DNA from 4 places in the Micromonospora sp. NPDC005206 genome. Region 4 is predicted to be linked to each of the others. Evidence: riboswitches for the same ligand, from Rfam matches in the RefSeq annotation. Region 4 holds a riboswitch; each other region holds the start of a gene.
The links. A riboswitch is a leader RNA that binds a small molecule or an ion and turns the genes downstream of it on or off. The one in region 4 is predicted to bind cobalamin.
Positions count from the first base shown of each region.

Region 1: another riboswitch for cobalamin. It lies ahead of cobO (cob(I)yrinic acid a,c-diamide adenosyltransferase); the one in region 4 lies ahead of ABZU69_RS24915 (ribonucleoside-diphosphate reductase subunit alpha).
Region 2: another riboswitch for cobalamin. It lies ahead of ABZU69_RS28005 (ABC transporter substrate-binding protein); the one in region 4 lies ahead of ABZU69_RS24915 (ribonucleoside-diphosphate reductase subunit alpha).
Region 3: another riboswitch for cobalamin. It lies ahead of ABZU69_RS20210 (acyl-CoA thioesterase); the one in region 4 lies ahead of ABZU69_RS24915 (ribonucleoside-diphosphate reductase subunit alpha).

Region 1 is NZ_JBEXHU010000001.1:109,433-113,600, forward strand. It holds gene ABZU69_RS00505 (class I SAM-dependent methyltransferase) at 1-315, shown strand, start outside; gene ABZU69_RS00510 (CrcB family protein) at 503-994, shown strand; gene crcB (fluoride efflux transporter CrcB) at 991-1,353, shown strand; gene cobO (cob(I)yrinic acid a,c-diamide adenosyltransferase) at 1,448-2,059, opposite strand; cobalamin riboswitch at 2,208-2,337, opposite strand; gene ABZU69_RS00525 (hypothetical protein) at 2,638-2,973, opposite strand; gene ABZU69_RS00530 (RNA polymerase sigma factor) at 3,100-3,675, shown strand; gene ABZU69_RS00535 (hypothetical protein) at 3,668-4,168, shown strand, end outside.
Region 2 is NZ_JBEXHU010000020.1:78,777-82,944, reverse strand. It holds gene ABZU69_RS28010 (iron ABC transporter permease) at 1-494, opposite strand, end outside; gene ABZU69_RS28005 (ABC transporter substrate-binding protein) at 586-1,521, opposite strand; cobalamin riboswitch at 1,610-1,755, opposite strand; gene ABZU69_RS28000 (M14 family zinc carboxypeptidase) at 1,897-3,774, opposite strand; gene ABZU69_RS27995 (C39 family peptidase) at 3,986-4,168, shown strand, end outside.
Region 3 is NZ_JBEXHU010000012.1:236,953-241,120, forward strand. It holds gene ABZU69_RS20195 (response regulator transcription factor) at 1-349, shown strand, start outside; gene ABZU69_RS20200 (DUF2306 domain-containing protein) at 448-1,107, shown strand; gene ABZU69_RS20205 (LysE family translocator) at 1,170-1,796, opposite strand; gene ABZU69_RS20210 (acyl-CoA thioesterase) at 1,800-2,312, opposite strand; cobalamin riboswitch at 2,443-2,657, opposite strand; partial or broken gene ABZU69_RS20215 (RNA polymerase subunit sigma) at 3,037-3,153, shown strand; gene ABZU69_RS20220 (YfbM family protein) at 3,205-3,729, shown strand; gene ABZU69_RS20225 (hypothetical protein) at 3,910-4,168, opposite strand, start outside.
Region 4 is NZ_JBEXHU010000016.1:209,262-213,429, forward strand. It holds gene ABZU69_RS24910 (ribonucleotide-diphosphate reductase subunit beta) at 1-190, opposite strand, end outside; gene ABZU69_RS24915 (ribonucleoside-diphosphate reductase subunit alpha) at 229-2,562, opposite strand; cobalamin riboswitch at 2,762-2,979, opposite strand; gene ABZU69_RS24920 (GH92 family glycosyl hydrolase) at 3,157-4,168, opposite strand, start outside.

The sequences.
Region 1 (4,168 bases), on a different contig from region 4:
AACGCCGACCACATGCCCGACGACACCCTGCCGGAGCTGACCAAGCGGCTGCTCGACCGGGCGCGGGACCGGCGGGCCGCCCGGTACGCCGCCGGGTCCGTGCTGTCGTGGTCGGACTGGTGGGACCGGGCCGGCGCCGATCCGGTGCTCGCCCCGCTGGTCGCCGAGCGGCACGCCATCTACCCGACCGGGCACAGCCCCGAGTGGAACCCCCCGGCCTCCTGGCACCTGGCCGCGCTGACCGCGGCCGGCTTCAGCGAGGTCGGCACGGTGTGGCGCGGCGGCACGGACGCCGCGGTCGCCGGGGTGCGCTGACCCACCAGCCCCGCCGGCCGGCGTCTGCCGCGCCGGTCGGCCCGGCGCTCGGTGGGTGGACGATATGCTGACGCCGGAGCAGGAGCGCTCCCGGCGGTGGGGCCCGCCGTCCCGGGGACACCGGGAGAACCGCGACGCCGCTCGCCAACGGTCCCTGCCAGTGACACCGTGCTGGTGGGGAGGCATCATGTCCGGACCGCTCGACCCGCGTACCGACCCCGACGTCGACCTGCGCGTCCCCGTCGACCGTGGCGAGCTGAAGGCTCATCCCGCGGCGGTGCTCGCGGCGATCGCGGCGGGCGGGGTGCTCGGCGCGCTGGCCCGGGCCGGCCTGCAACACGCCCTCCCCCACGCGCGGACCGGTTTCCCGTGGGCGACCTTCGGCATCAACCTGACCGGCTGCCTGCTGATCGGCGTCCTGATGGCGGTGCTCGGGCACGTCGGCGGCGGTCGACCGCTGGTCCGCCCGTTCCTCGGGGTCGGGGTGCTCGGCGGGTTCACCACCTTCTCCACCTACGCCGTGGACGTGCAGCAGGCGGTGGTCGCGGGCGCCCCGGTCAGCGCGCTGGCGTACCTGGCCGCGACGGTGCTCGGCGCCCTGGTCGCGGTGTGGCTGGGTGACGCCGCCGCCGCTCGACTGCTCGACCGGGACCGCGACGACGGGCGGGCCGTCCGGTGACCGTGCTGCTCATCGTGCTCGGGGCGGCCGTCGGCGCGCCGCTGCGCTACCTCACCGACCGGGCCGTGCAGGCCCGGCACCACTCGGCGTTCCCGTGGGGGACGTTGACCGTCAACGTGTTCGGATCGCTGCTGCTCGGCGTACTCGTCGGGCTGCCGGCCGGCCCGGCGGTCAGCGCGCTGCTCGGCACCGGCTTCTGCGGCGCGCTGACCACCTACTCCACCTTCAGCTACGAGACGCTGCGGCTGACCAGGACCGGCAACCGGCTCCTCGCGCTGGCCAACGTGCTGGGCAGTGTGACCGCCGGGCTCGCCGCCGCGACCGTCGGCTACGTCCTCGCCCGGGCCCTGACCGGCTGACCCGTTCCCGGCCAGCGGAGACCGCTGCGGCCGTCCGGGCCGGCGCGGTCGTCGCCCATCGGGCGGGGCAGCGGCCACGACTCGGCGGCGGCGCTCACCACTCGATGCCCTTCTGGCCCTTCTGGCCGGCGTCCATCGGGTGCTTGACCTTGGTCAGCTCGGCCACCAGGTCGGCGGCGGCCACCAGGCGCGGGTCGGCGTCCCGGCCGGTGATGACCACGTGTTGGAAGCCGGGACGGTCGGCCAGGGTGGCCACCACCTCGTCGACGTCCACCCAGCCCCACGTCATCGGGTAGGTGAACTCGTCCAGCACATACAGCCCGTAGCGCTCGGCGGCCAGGTCGCGTTGGATCTGCCGCCAACCCTCCAGGGCGTCCGCGGCGTGATCGGCGTCGCCGCCACGCTGGATCCAGGACCAGCCCTCGCCCATCTTGTGCCACGCCACCGGCGCGCCGTGACCGGTGCGCTCGTGCACCTCGCCGAGGGCCCGGAAGGCGTTCTCCTCCCCCACCCGCCACTTGGCGCTCTTGACGAACTGGAACACCCCGACCGGCAGGCCGGCTGCCCACGCCCGCAGCGCCAGCCCGAAGGCGGCGGTGGACTTTCCCTTCATCTGTCCGGTGTGGACCATCAGCAGCGGCCGGTGACGTCGCTGCCGGGTGGTCAAACCGTCGGCGGGCACCGTGCTCGGCTTTCCCTGCGGCATCAGGCGGTACGACCGGGGCCGGGTGCGGCGGTGGGTGCGGCGGAGCGCCCGCCGAGCGGATCATGACGGTGTCCGTCAATGAAAGAGACGCCGTGCGTCATCGGGTCCTCCTCGGGTGTCCACGCCCTGGGGTACATCCCGACGGCCGAAGTATCCTGGCTTCCGAATCGACGCTCTCCCCCGGCCTTCCAACCGCAGACACGCGGCCGTGACTCACGAGGGGGGATCGCTCCCCGGTGACAGTGGCGGGACCGCGTCGGAATCACACCGACTTCCTTCACTGCCGTCAGGCCGCGAATGCTGCCACACCCGTCCGTCGCCGGTCAACGCCGACCCCGGCCTGGCCAGGCGAATGACTCTCATCGATATCTGGCGGTTGAGGCGTGCTCGGACGCCGCATCGGAACGCCCCGGGTCAATGCGACGCGTCCTTTGCTCTGCTTCAGCCAGCGCAACAGTGACGACGCCTTTTCGTTGCGCCCGGGTAAGCAGAGCAAAGGGTGCGCACACGTCCTCTGGCCTGCCCCGATCGCCCGGTGGGACGGCGGCTCACGGCCACCTCGACGGACGCGGCCACGCTCACCGGGCGTGGCGTTCCGGGTGGGCACGGCTCCAGGTGCGCATCCGTTCCGGGTAGCCGGTGCGGGCCGCCTCGTACAGCGGCACCGCGTGCTTGCGGGCGATGGCGCCCGCCGCACGCGGGGTGCCGGTACGGCGACGGATCCACTCGCCGTCGTGGGCGATCGCCACCACCGTGGTGTCGGTGGCGGTGGTCTCCGGCTCCAGGTAGAACTCCACCCCCCGCCGGCTGGCGATGAACGCCTCGAGCGCGGCGAGGTCGTCCCGGGTCGCCTCCCGGTCCAGCTTCGTGGGGGTCGCCTCGGCGCCCCGGGCCCGCCGACTGAACCAGCCCATGACCGACTCCTCTCCTCGACGCCCATCCAGTGCACCACCGTTTCCTGGCAATACGCTGCACGCCGGGTGAGAGTGGGCTGACCGAGCCGCGGCTGGAACCCGCAGCGCGTGAGCGGTGTCATGAAGGTGACCCAACCGGAGGTACCCCTGGACGACGACGTGCTCGTCACCCGCGCTCGGGCAGGTGACCTGGAGGCGTACGACCTCCTGGTCGCCCGGCACACCGCGTCCGCGTACCGGACGGCGGTGCTACTCGGCGCGGGCTCGGACTCCGAGGACGTCATCCAGGAGGCCTTCGTGAAGGGGTACCGAAAGCTCTCCCGCTACCGGGCGGAGTCGTCGTTCCGCTCGTGGCTGCTGGCGATCGTCGCCAACGAGACCCGCAACCTGCACCGGTCACGCACCCGCCGCGACGGCCTCGTCCTGCGGGCCGCGGCGGCGAACCCGGCTTCGGAGATCGCCGAGGACGACGCGGTCGGCGCGGTCCTCGCCGGGGAGCGCCGCGCCGTGCTGGTGGACGCTCTGCGCCAACTGCCGGTACGCGACCGTGAGGTGATCGTCTGCCGGTTCTTCCTCGATCTCAGCGAGGAGGAGACGGTGGCGACGTTGGGCTGGCCGCGGGGCACGGTGAAGTCGCGGACGTCCCGGGCATTGGCGAAGCTCCGCGGCTTGCTCGACCGCGAGGAGGTCCGGAGTGGATGACCTCGAGAGGGAGCTGCGTGGCCTCTCCACCTGGCTGGAGACACCCGACGCGCCCGACGTGACCACGCGCGTACGCGCTCGGCTCACCGAGCCCCCGTCCCGGCGGCGTCGGTGGCGCGCCTACGCGGCGGCGGCGCTCGTCGCCCTGCTCGTGGCGGTGCTGCCACCGGGACGGGCGGCCCTCGCCGACGCCGTCGCGGGGCTGCTGCGCTTCGCCGGAGTCACCGTTGTCACGTCGCCCGACCCGGTGCTGCCCACCGGCACCCCGTCGCCGTTGCCCGCGCAGCGAACCGCGGCCCTGGATGAGGCGCAACGGGCGGTGCGCTTCCCGATCCGCCTACCGGCGAAGCTCGGTCCGCCCGAGCGGGTGCTGGTCGCCGATCCCGACGACACGGGCGCCTACCGGGTGGCCACGCTGCTCTACCACGGGGGCGCGCTGCGCATCGACGCCTTCGATGGTCGGCTCGACCTGGCGTTCCACAAGCAAACCAGC
Region 2 (4,168 bases), on a different contig from region 4:
GTCATCGTCACGGCGAGCAGCGAGCCGGCGAACGCGGCCAGCGGGATGGTCAGCGGCAGGCCGGTGATCGCGCCCTGCCGGCCGACGCCGCCGAGGGCGATCACCGCGGTGACCGCGAGCCCCGAGCCGGCTGCCACGCCGAGCAGGTACGGGTCGGCCAGCGGGTTGCGGAACACCCCCTGGTAGCAGCCGCCGGCCAGGGCGAGCAGGCCGCCGACGAGCAGGCCCAGCACCACCCGGGGAAGCCGCAGCTCGGTGACGATGGCGATCTCCCGCTCGGTCAGCCCGCTCTCCAGGTGCACCCCGGGTATCAGGTTGAGCAGCTCGGCGGCGACGCTGCCCGGCGGCAGGCTGATCGGGCCGAGCGACACCCCGGCGACCAGCGCGAGGAGCACCGCGACCACGCCGGCGGCCAGCCAGCGCTTGCGCAGCCCGGCGGGCCGCGACGCGGGTGGCGTCGCGGCCGGCCGGGTGGGTGGCGCCGGGGTGGCCACCAGCGGCTCCCCGGTCACCGAGCCTTCTTCCGTTCGTGACCGCGAGGCTCGCAACCCCGGTTCACTCCTCGCGCTCACCGACGGACGACGGTCACGCGGGCACCTTGGCGACCGCGTCGATGATGACCCGGAGCAGGTCCACGACCCGCGGGCCCCAGCGCGAGGCGATGTCGTCATCCAGCGCGACCACCTGGTTGTTCTTCACCGCGCTCAGCCCGGCCCAGCCGCTGCGCGCCCGGACCGAGTCGGCGTTCTGCTGGCAGCACTTGGAGTCGGCCAGGAAGACGAAGTCCGGGTTGGCCTTGACGATGAACTCCTGGGACAGCTGCGGGTAACCGCCGCTCTTGCCGTCCGCGTCGGCCGGATCCGCGATGTTGGCCAGACCGACCTGGCTGTAGAGCGAGCCCATGAAGGTCTTGCTGGTCACGCTGTACAGCTCCGGGCCCAGCTCGTGGTAGTAGGTGAGCTTCTCGGCGCGCTGCGGCAGGTCCTTGACCAGCTTGGCGATGTCGTCCTTCATCCGGCCGGCGACGTCGGTCGCCTGGTCGGCGTGGCCGGTCAGCGTGCCCAGCTCGGCGATCTGCCGGTACGAGTCGTCCAGGGTGACCGCCGCGGGGGTGAGGTAGACCGGGATCTTCAGCTTGCCGAGCTGGTCGACGATCTTGTTGGTGTCGTTCGCGAGCACCACCAGGTCGGGGCCCTTACCGGCGATCGCCTCGGCGTTGGGCTGGAAGCCGGACAGGTCGCTCTTGGGCGCGTCGGCCGGATAGTTGGACTGGTCGTCGACCGCGCTCACCTGCGGGCCGGCGCCGATGGCGAAGAGCATCTCGGTGGCGGTGGGCGAGAGCGAGAGGATCTTCTCGGGGCGCTTGTCGAGCGTGAGCGAGCCGACCGTCACCGGGTAGCTGGCGGCCGCGGAGCTGCCGCTCGCGGTCGGCTCGTCGGCGGTCTTCTCCGCGCACGCGCCCAGGGCGAGTGCGGCGACCGCGAGGGTCGCGGCGAAGAGCCGGGGGGTACGTCTGAACATGGGACCTCCTGTCGGTCGAGGAGTGTGGTGCTTCGCCGACAGGGACTTTCGTACGCCCGCCCACGAGGCGCCCTTCCTCGAGAGCGCGTGTCGCGACCGATCCGCAGGCGACCTGGCTCGTCCCCGCCGTCAGGACGGGGCATCACAGTTGCGGGACAGCGCCGGTTTCGCACCGGCTTCGCTGCGGAGTGGTCGCTAAGACGGTAGCGCACCGCCTGGACGTGCCGGATCGATCAAGGGCCAATCGCCGCGTGTCGATCACCTTGGCCCCGGGAAGGTGGGGCGAGATGACCGACCGACGGCGATATGTCGCGCATCGCGGGGGTCAGAAACGGGTGGTGGGGCCCCGCAGGGGCGGAACGGGGCCCCATCCGATCAGGAGGCGCTGATGGTGACGTTGTCCACAGCCGCCTCCACGAGGCTGGCGCCGGAGGCGTCCGCCACCTCGATGAGGATGCGCACCGACTGGCCGGCGTACGGGGTGAGGTTGAGGTTCGCCACCGCCCAGCTGCCGTTGCGGTTGCTCGCCGCGCCGGCCTGGGTGAGCAGCGCCGTGGTGCCACCGTTGTGCACCACGCTCACCCGCAGGTAGTCCGCCGACGAGGCGTTCGAGCCGTGCGCCAGGTACCAGGCCAGCGAGAGGGTCAGCGTGCCGGTCGACGGCAGCGTCACCGCCGGGGACCGGGCGCTGGTCACCCCGCCGTCGACGTCGTGGTCACCCGCCGCCGAACCGGCGAGCCGACCGGTGACCAGGTCGTTGGCGCCGGCGTACGGGGTGAGCTGCTTGGCCCCGGAGGAGGTGGTCGCCTGGGCGGCACCCCGTTCCCAGGCCCCGAGGGTCGCGGTGTCGGTGCCGGACGGGTTGATGGTCCAGCCGGTCGCGGTCTCGAAGGTGTCCGACCAGACCGTGGTGCCGCCACCACCGCCGCAGTACTGCGCCTGCTTGCCGATCGCCCGGTACGGGCAGTCGGCGTACTCGCTGAGCATCAGCACCGCCTCCCGGTTGCGGGAGGTCTGTGCGGGGATCACCTCGTCGGGCGGGTAGAAACCACCGCCGCCGGACGATCCTGGATACATCTCGAAGGTGTACGCCCAGATGCCGTGGGTGGCCCACATCCAGTCGATGCTGTCCCCGTCGGTGATGTAGAGGTCGCTGGACTGCTCCGGGGTGTAGTTGTTGGTGGCCGCCATCTGCTGGCCGATGGTGGCGAAGGTGTTGTACTGGTCGGCGCTCATCCCCGGCCCGGTGTTCGCGGTCGTGTAGCCGTACGGCCAGAGCACCAGCTGCGAGTAGGTGTGGAAGTCGATGTTGGCCTTGATCTGCTGCGTTCCGCCGACGACCCGGCTGTTGACGAAGTTGCGCAGTGCCTGCGTCTCGGGCGCGGAGAACGCCGACGGTCCACGGTAGGTCTCGGACGAGGTGGAGCCGGACGAGCCGCCGCAGCAACCCCAGTTGTAGGACCAGTTGCGGTTCAGGTCGGTGCCGACGTTGGAGGAGCCGCTGTTGGGCTGCCGGTTCTTGCGCCAGGACCGGTACGACCCGGTGGCGATGTCGTACTCGCTACCGTCCGGGTTGACCGTCGGCACGATCCAGATCTCCCGGCCGTTGACGATGTTGGTGATCCGGGAGTCGGAGCCGTAGCTGTCGGTGAAGAGGTTGAGCAGGTAGATCGCCATCTCGACGGTCAGGTGCTCGCGGGCGTGCTGCTGGGCGTTGAAGAGGAGTTCCGGCTCGCTCTCGTCGGTGCCCACGTTGTCGGAGATCTTCACGGCCATCAGGTCGCGGCCCTCGTACGACGAACCAATGCTGATCTTGCGGGCGATCGCCGGATGGTCGGCGACGACCTGGTTCACGACGGCGGTCAGTTCCGCGTAGTCGTGGTAGTTGGAGTCGGCGGGCGGGAAGGCCAGTGTGCCCATCTCTCCGGCGCCGCGCTCGGCGTTCGGCGGCGGGGCGAGCGGTTCGAGTCGGAAGCCGAGCTTGCCGATCTCGGCGGCCTCACCCGCGGTGGCCGAGACGTGCAGCACGCCGTGTTCGGAGTAGTCGATGGCGGCCCCGGTGCGGGCCACCGCATTGCGGTCGGCGACGGTCCGGGGGCCGAGCACCCGGTAGCCGGCGGCGGCCGGCTCGGCGGTCCGGTCCGGCGCCGGCCGCGCGAAGACCGGCCCGGTGGCGACGGTGACGATTCCCAGCCCGGTGACGACGGCGAGCACCAGGACGCGGCGGAGAGGGATGGGCGTGCGGAGGGCCATGGACTACCTCCTCGAAGGGCGGGAGAACCCGCTCGGTGGAGGACACTTCACCACCTGTCACATGGTCATATCAATATCCGTCGCTGCCTCTTGCATCCCAGGCGGATCATCGCGGCGGCAATGATTTTCCATCCGTCGACATCTGGCGAAACTTCCTTCCGGCGGCGACACTGACCAGCAACGATGTCCCTCTCGACACCGCGGAGCCCCCATGGCCAGATCCCGTTTACGCACGGCCGCCCTCGCCGGCGTCACCGCGCTCGCCCTGCTCACCACCGTCGCACCCGCGGCAGCCGCCGCACCACTCACCGGCGGCCGACCGCCCGCAACCGCCCACGACGAGCAGATCACCTTCCAGGACTGGTCCGGGCCCGCCGACTGGCACCGGGGCAGC
Region 3 (4,168 bases), on a different contig from region 4:
GCTCAAGGAGGCTGGCCCCGACCTGCTCAGCCAGGCCGTGCACGCGGCCGCCAACGGGGATGCGCTGATCGCGCCGAGCGTCACCACGCGGCTGCTGAAGGCGTTCGCCGACGCGGGTCCAGCCGCGCCGCCGAAGCAGCCCATCGAGGCGCTCACCGACCGGGAGGAGCAGGTACTGGTCGCCGTCGCGCGGGGACGCACCAACAAGGAGATCGCCGACGAGCTCTACATCACGTTGAGCACGGTCAAGTCGCACATCACCAGCCTGATGACCAAGCTCGGTGTGCGTAACCGGGTCGAGGTGGCGATGTGGGCGTACGAGACCAACCGCCGTCGGACGCGTTGGTGACCGGCACAAGTACGACGACCGCGTACGACCATGGGCCGGCCCGATTGCGGCCCATGTGCCGATGAGCCGGGGCGGGTGCCGCGTCCACCATCGATGGCATGACGATGCGCGAGTGGCGGCTACCGGCCGCGTTGATCCTGCTGGGCCTGATACCGATGATCGCTGGTGCGGGACGGCTCACCGAGCTGGGCACCGGACCGGAGGTCACCCCGGCGAACGCTCGCTTCGTCGCCGACCCGCTGCCGGTGGTGCTGCACATCGTCGGCGCGGTGGTCTACACGACTCTCGGAGCCTTCCAGTTCGTACCCGGCCTGCGCCGTCGCCGCTGGCACCGCCTCGCCGGCCGGGTGCTTGTCCCCTGCGGACTGACGGTCGCGCTCTCCGGCGTCTGGATGGCGTTCGCGTACGACCTTCCGGCCCATGACAACGACGTGCTCGCCGGCATGCGGCTCGTCTTCGGCTCGGCCATGGCCGGCTCGATCCTGCTCGGCCTCGCCGCCGCGCTACGCCGGCACTTCGCCCAGCACCGCCGCTGGATGGTGCGCGGCTACGCGATCGGCCTCGGCGCCGGCACCCAGGCGTTCACGCACGCGCCGTACCTTGTCGCGACCGGCGAACAGCCCGATGGGAACGTTCGCGCCGGCCTGGTGCTCGCCGGTTGGTTGATCAACCTTGCCGTGGCCGAGTGGTACCTGCGTCGTCCGGCCCGCGCAACGTCGTCTCGACCGGCTCGTCAGCCGCGTGCTGCTGCCCGATGACATCGTCCGACGGCGACCCCGGGGACGACGAGCCGAATCCGCCGGCCACTTGGCTGCCGCCGCTACGAGCCGACCGCCAGTCGTAGTCCGAGCGCGACGAACGCGACCGCGCAGACTCGGTTGATCCGCCGCGGCCAGCGGCCGTCGGCGAGGCGGCCGGCGAGTCGCCCGGCGCCCGCGCCCAAGGCGATGTCGACCGTGAGCTGCACCGTGACGAACAGCGCGCCAAGGAGCACCAGCTGGGCGGTGGTGTTGCCCGCCGCCGGATCGACGAACTGGGGCAGGAACGCCACGCTGAACAAAATCATCTTGGGGTTGAGCAGGTTGGTGACCAGTCCACGCAGGAAGGCGCGCCCGGCACGACCACCGGGCTGCGACGCATCGGAAGCCGAAGTGCCGGCGCCACGCAGGGCCTGCACCGCGAGGATGATCAGGTATGCCGCGCCAAGCCAGCGGATTGCCGTGAACAGCACCGGCGAGGCTGAGATCACCGCGGCGAGACCGCAGACGACCGCCGCCACATGCACCGCCTCCCCCGCGGCGACGCCGAGCGCGGCCACCACCCCGGCGCGAGTGCCGTAGCGGGTGGCGTTGGCCAGCACGAACATCATGTCCGGGCCGGGAGTCACCATGAGGACGACGATCGCGGCCAGGTAGCCGGCCAATGCCGGCACGGAGAGGCCGAGCACGTCTCAGCCCTCCCCGGCGCCGTCAAGCAGCGCCCGCCTCAGAGTCAACCGGTGCTCCCGGCGGATCTCCGCCTCTCGGTACCGGCGCCGGTCTCCGTCGGTTTCCGGCAGCAGCGGCGGCACCGTACGCGGCTGGCCGTTGTCATCGATGGCGACCATCACCAGGTGCGCGGTGGCCACGTCGGTGGGCGGCACCGCCCGGTCCCACCGGTCAGCGGTCACCTTGACCGCAACCTCCATCGAGCTGCGCCCGGCCCACGTGATGCGAGCGTCCACATGGACCACGTCGCCAACCCGGACCGCCCGGAGAAACGCGGTCTCGTCGATGGCGGCGGTGACGGCCGGTCCGTCGGAATGGCGGGCGGCGACCACCCCGGCGACGGAGTCGATGAGGTTGAGGATCCGGCCACCGTGCACCGTACCCATGAGGTTGGTGTGGTGCTGATCCATGATCTGCGACAGGGTCAGGTGTGACGCCGACGGCGCTCGGCCGGCGATCGTGGCGGTGTCGTGCACAGCGGTAGTCCGTCCCTCGGGAAACCACACCGTCGGAACGCGGACACACGCTGACGAGCACGCACCCACGCACAGCGCGCGCGGCACGTCACCCGCCCAGCCCACCCGCGAGGCCGACGGCAGCGCACACGGTTGTGTACGCGGCACGGGCAGGTCTTCGGACTCGCGGGCATGGCCGGCTGCGCCGGTCTCCTACTGGCCGTCGCTTCCCAGGCCTCTGGCCCAGTGCTGATGACGGCGGTCGTTCCCACTCACCGCTGCGGGGCAGTCCCGGACTCACACCGGGTTCCCTCTTACGACGCCCAGCCAGTCACGACCGGGCGAACCAGCGCCGTCAGGAGCATAGCGGGTCCGCGACGCAGCCCAACCAACGCGACCGCGAGGCAGAGCGGGCGTCGTCATCCACATGATGAAGATATTCAAATTCGTGGTCTTCTTTGACCGCACGCAACTGCCCCTCGTCCTGGGCGTCGACCACCACGTACCTGGCGCGTACGCCGCGGCCGCGCCGCCACCGGCGCAGACCCGGGCAGCGACCAGGCCATTCGAGGTGTCGCTGACCGGCACCGGGTTGATCCAGCGACACCATTCGCGCGTACCGGTGACCGGGGGCCGCGAAAGGCGTCCCGTACGCTCACCCGAACACCTACTACAACCCGTCGTATTGTTTGGCCGCGGATGTCGTAGCCCTTGACGCCGGCGGCACCGGACACGGAGGTACCAGGTGACGGATGGTGACGAAATTACCGCGTGGGCCCTCGCGGCGGGTCGGGGCGACCATGACGCGGCAGCTCGGTTCATCCGCGCCACGCAGCAGCAGGTCCGGCGTTTCCTCGCCGCGCCCGCTGTTGCGGGAACTGTCGCAGCCGGATTCTAGGCTGGCGTCGTGAGCATGAACGGCAACTGGATGCGCGTTTCCCCGGACGAACTGGAATGTGCCAGGACCAACCTCGGCTGGGCCTACGAGATCGCGATGACGGAACGGGACGACAACTCCGGACGCTGGACCGCCACCGACAAGGCATGGAACGGGCTCGACTTCCTACTCGACCGGCTTGGCTTCGGGATTCCGCTGGTCCTGGGAGCCGAGAGGTTCGTGGAGTTGCCAGACGTCGAACCCGACAGCGACGAGATGTTCGACTTCCTCGAAAACCTCGAGGACGACTGGGGCTACGGGCCGCCCTCCTATCTGACACCGGTCCAGGTAGCGGGTGCTGCCTCGCAACTGGCCGCACTCACCGAAGACGATCTCATCCGCGGCGTCGACCCGCAGGAGTTGAAGCGCGCCGAGATTTACCCTGGAACCTGGGAAAAACCCGGCGAGCTGGCGTGGGTGGCGCACTATCTGCCAGGCGCCCGAAGCTTCTTCGCCGCAGCCGCCAAAGACGGCGATGCGGTGATCTGCTGGCTCGACTGAACGCACGCTCATCGGCATAGGGTGCGTCAGGGCCAGTCACGTGACGGCGATAGCCGACCCCTTCGGGTCCGCCGAAGAGGTCACCGCAGCGGATGCGCTGGTCATGGCGCGGTGGTCTTCGGCGGCCCCGTCGGCGCGGCAACCCCGACAACCATGCCCTGATGTCCGCACCGGCTGGGATCACATCAAGGTTGTCGAGTTGTTGAGGCGGTACTCCATCCACGCCACCGAGACTTCCACGCCGCCCGGTAGCGCGTATCGGCCCAGTTCCACGCGCCAGGCATCCTCCAGGTTGGTGGATATCCGGGGGCCGATGACGTCGGGTCTGGTGTCCGCGAATTGACGGAGGACACGGCGGGGAAGAGTGATCTTCCCTCGCCCGCGCAGGGTCGACTCGCCGACATCCCGGCACACCAGGTAGTCGAGATTCGGCTGGGCC
Region 4 (4,168 bases):
CGAAGAACGCGACCAGCCGGCTGACCAGGTGCCGCTCCGCGGGGGAGAGCTTGTCGAGGTCGGCGAGGTCGGCGTGCAGGTCGACCTCCTCGACCGTCCAGGTGTTGCGGATGGCGTCGCGGAACCGGTCGAAGAAGTGCGGGTAGCGCATCGGGCGGAGGGTGAGGTCCATCCCGGGGTCGAGCAGCATGTGCGTGGTCCTCGTGTCGGTGGTGGTGTCGGCGGCGGTCACTGGCAGGCCTCGCACGACTCGGGGTTCTCCAGGGAGCAGGCCAGCGCCTCCGGGTCGGTCGCCACGGGTACGGCGAGGGCGACGGTGGCGGGTGCGACGGTGGCCTGCTGGATCCGGGTGGCCGGGCGGGACCGCAGGTAGTAGGTCGTCTTCAGCCCGGCCTTCCAGGCGTACAGGTACATCGAGGAGAGCTTGCCGATGGTCGGCGAGGCCAGGAACAGGTTCAGCGACTGCGACTGGTCGATGAACGGCGCGCGAGCCGCGGCCAGGTCGATCAGCGCCCGCTGCGGCAGCTCCCACGCGGTGCGGAACAACTCCCGCACGGCGGCCGGTAGCTCCGCGATGTCCTGCACCGACCCCTCGGCGCGCTTGATCGCCGACCGGACGGGCTCGGTCCACAGGCCACGGGACTTCAGCTCGCGTACCAGAGCGGTGTTGACCTGGAGAAACTCCCCCGACAGGGTCTCGCGCTTGAACAGGTTGGACACCTGCGGCTCGACGCACTCGTAACAACCGGCGATCGAGGCGATGGTCGCGGTCGGGGCGACCGCCACCAGCAGTGAGTTGCGCAGCCCGTACGCCTCGACCCGCTCCCGCAACGCGGTCCACCGGTCGGTCTGCGTCCCCTGGACGCCCCACAGGTCGGGCTGCAACTGCCCCCGCGCCGCCCGCGTCTGCCCGTACGCCGGGTGCGCGCCGAAGCGCCGCGCCAGATCGGCGGAGGTCTCCAGGGCGGTCAGGTACAACTCCTCGCTGACCCGGGTGGACAACTCCCGCGCGGCCGGCGAGTCGAACGGCAACCGCAGCGCGAAGAACACGTCCTGCAGGCCCATCAGCCCGAGCCCGACCGGCCGCCAGCGGGGGTTGCTCGCCGCCGCCTGCGCGGTCGGGTAGTAGTTGATGTCGATGACCCGGTCGAGGAACGTGACCGCGGTACGGACCGTGGCGCGCAGTCGCTGCCAGTCGATGACGCCGTCGGTGACGTGGGCGGCGAGGTTCACCGAGCCGAGGTTGCACACCGCGGTCTCGGCGTCGCTGGACACCTCGATGATCTCGGTGCAGAGGTTGGACAGGTGCACCACGTTGCCCGGTTCGGCGGTCTGGTTGCACAGCCGGTTGGCGGCGTCCTTGAAGGTCATCCACCCGTTGCCGGTCTGCGCCAGGGTGCGCATCATCTTCCCGTACAGCTCCCGCGCCGGGACCTGCCGCACGTAGCGGCCCTGCGCCTCGGCCTCCCGGTACGCGACGTCGAACCGCTCGCCCCACAGGTCGGGCAGTTCCGGCACCTCGTTCGGGTCGAACAGCGACCACACCTCGTCGGCCTCGACCCGGCGCATGAACTCGTCGGGGATCCAGTTGGCCAGGTTGAGGTTGTGGGTGCGCCGGGCGTCCTCGCCGGTGTTGTCCCGCAGTTGCAGGAACTCCTCGATGTCCGGGTGCCACGGCTCCAGGTAGACACACGCCGCGCCCTTGCGCCGGCCGCCCTGGTTGACCGCGGCGACGCTCGCGTCCAGCGTGCGCAGCCACGGCACGATCCCATTGGACTGCCCGTTCGTGCCGCGGATCAGCGCGCCCCGGGACCGGACCCGGGAGTACGCGATGCCGATGCCGCCGGCGAACTTGGACAGGTTGGCGACCTGCGCGTACCGCTGGTAGATCGAGTCCAGCTCGTCGCGCGGGGAGTCGACCAGGTAGCAGGAGGACATCTGGGTGTGCCGGGTGCCGGAGTTGAACAGCGTCGGCGAACTGGGCAGGTAGGCCAGGCTGGACATCAGCCGGTAGAAGTCGACCGCCTCGTCCGGCGTACGGGACAGCCCGCAGGCCACCCGCAGCAGCCAGTACTGCGGCGTCTCCAGCACCAGCCGGCTGGTCGGGTGGCGCAGCAGGTACCGGTCGTACACCGTGCGCAGGCCGAAGTACTCGAACCGCAGGTCGCCGTCCGGGTCGACGGCGTCGTCGAGCGTCCGGCCGTGCGCGGCGACGAAGGCGGCGGTCTCGTCTCCGATCAGTCCCTCGGCATGGCCCATCCGGATCGCCGTGCTGAACGAGGTGATGCCCTGCCGGTGCACCTCCTTGTCGACGTAGCCGGCCAGAAGCCGGGCGGCCAGCCGCGAGTACTGCGGCTCCTCGCCGATCATCTCGGCCGCGGTCTGGATGGACAGCCGGTCCAGCTCCGCGGTGGTCGCGCCGTCGTAGAGGCCGCTGATCGTCCGGGTCGCCACCCGCAGCGGGTCGACGTCGGTCAGGTCGTCGGTCCACCGCTCGACCGCGCGGACGATCTTGTTGACGTCCACCGGTTCGCTGGCGCCGTCGCGCTTGCGGACGTGCATCTGCGTCCGCCGCCGGCCCGGCAGGTCGGTGTCGCCGCCGGTCGGGACCACCTGGGTGACTGTCACCACTCACTCCTCGCGAGTTCGAGACCTGATGGCCCTCGGACGCGAGGAGACAGACACCGGCGGACGCCACGCCGGGCGTGGGTCAGGGGGCGTCGGCCGTCCCACGCGGCGTCGGGCCGCCGCCCACCCGGGTGCGGGTGCACGGCGCGCTGGCAGGTCTTCGGACTCGTGGGCACGACCGGGCTCGCCGGTCTCCTACTGGCCGTCGCTTCCCAGGCCGCTTGGCGGCCCAGTGCTGATGACGGCGGTCGTTCCCACTCACCGCTGCGGGGCAGTCCCGGAATTCCACCGGGTTCCCTCTTGCCTCGACCACTGCAGACGAGCGGCCGAACCAGCTGCGTCGACACCATATATAGGGACGACGCCGTTGTCACACCCCACATCTCGGGTATCGGCGTGTCGGCGGTCGAGTCAGTGACGACGGTCACCGGCCCGGACGCCCCCGCCGGGCGGGGTCATGGTCGACGCTAGCAGCGCGCGGGGCGGGCCGTGATCCGGCCCGCCCCGCGCGCTACCGCTACCGCCGACTCAGTTCGTGACGGTGAAGGGCAGCGCGACCCGCGTCACCGACTCGGCCCCCGCCAGCGTGATCACGGTCGAGCCGGCCTTCGCCGCCCCGGGGACGCTGACCGTCGCACCGGCGATGACACCGTCACCATTCGCGCGCACGGTGCTGACCGCGAGGCCGTCACCGAAGCTGACCGTGACCGCCTCGTTCGGAGCGAACCCGGCGCCGTCGACCGTGATCGACGTACCGTGCGGTCCCGCGGTGGTCGTCAGCGCCGCCTGCGGATCGTAGGTCGGCTTCTCCTGCTGACCGGTCACCTGGACGGTGGCCGTCGCCGGCGTCCGGGAGGACGCGCCGGTGGCGGTGACGGAGTACCGGCCGGGCTCGGCGTCACCGGACGTCGCGACGGAGGCGCGTACCGCTCCCGCCGCGGACGCCGCGACCTTGACGGTCCGCGCCGGACTGGTGCCGAGAGTCACGGTCACCTGCTCACCGGCCGCGAACCCGCTGCCGTTGACGGTGACCGCGTCACCGGTTGTCACGGTGGCCGACGTCGACACCGCGATCGCCGGCTGGAGTCCGCCCCGCGCCACGGTCACCGTGAAGGTCGCGGTGCTGCTCGACGACGTGTCCCACGCGGTGACGTGCACCGTGTAGGTGCCCTCCTGCGCATAGGTGTGCCGTCCGCTCAGCGCGCCGTCCGGGCCGACCGTGACGTCGTCCGGAACCGTGCCGTCGCCCCACTGCACCCGGGCGTGGAAGCCCGTCGTGCCGGGAACGCCGCCGCTCACCGAGCCGAGCGTGGCCGCGAGGACCTGCCCGGCGTCGGCCGTCTGGTCGCTCGGGGCGGTGGTCACCAGCGCGGCGGCCGGAGTGCCGTCGTTCGCGACGGCGAACACGTGGATCCGGCCCGCCGAGCCGGGGTCGCCGGTCTGCGTCGGCAGGGTCACCGAGACGAGCGTCTTGCCCGCCGGGATCTGGTACGGCGCGGTGGCGAACAGGAACGGCTGCGCGCCGTCCCGGCTCGTGCCG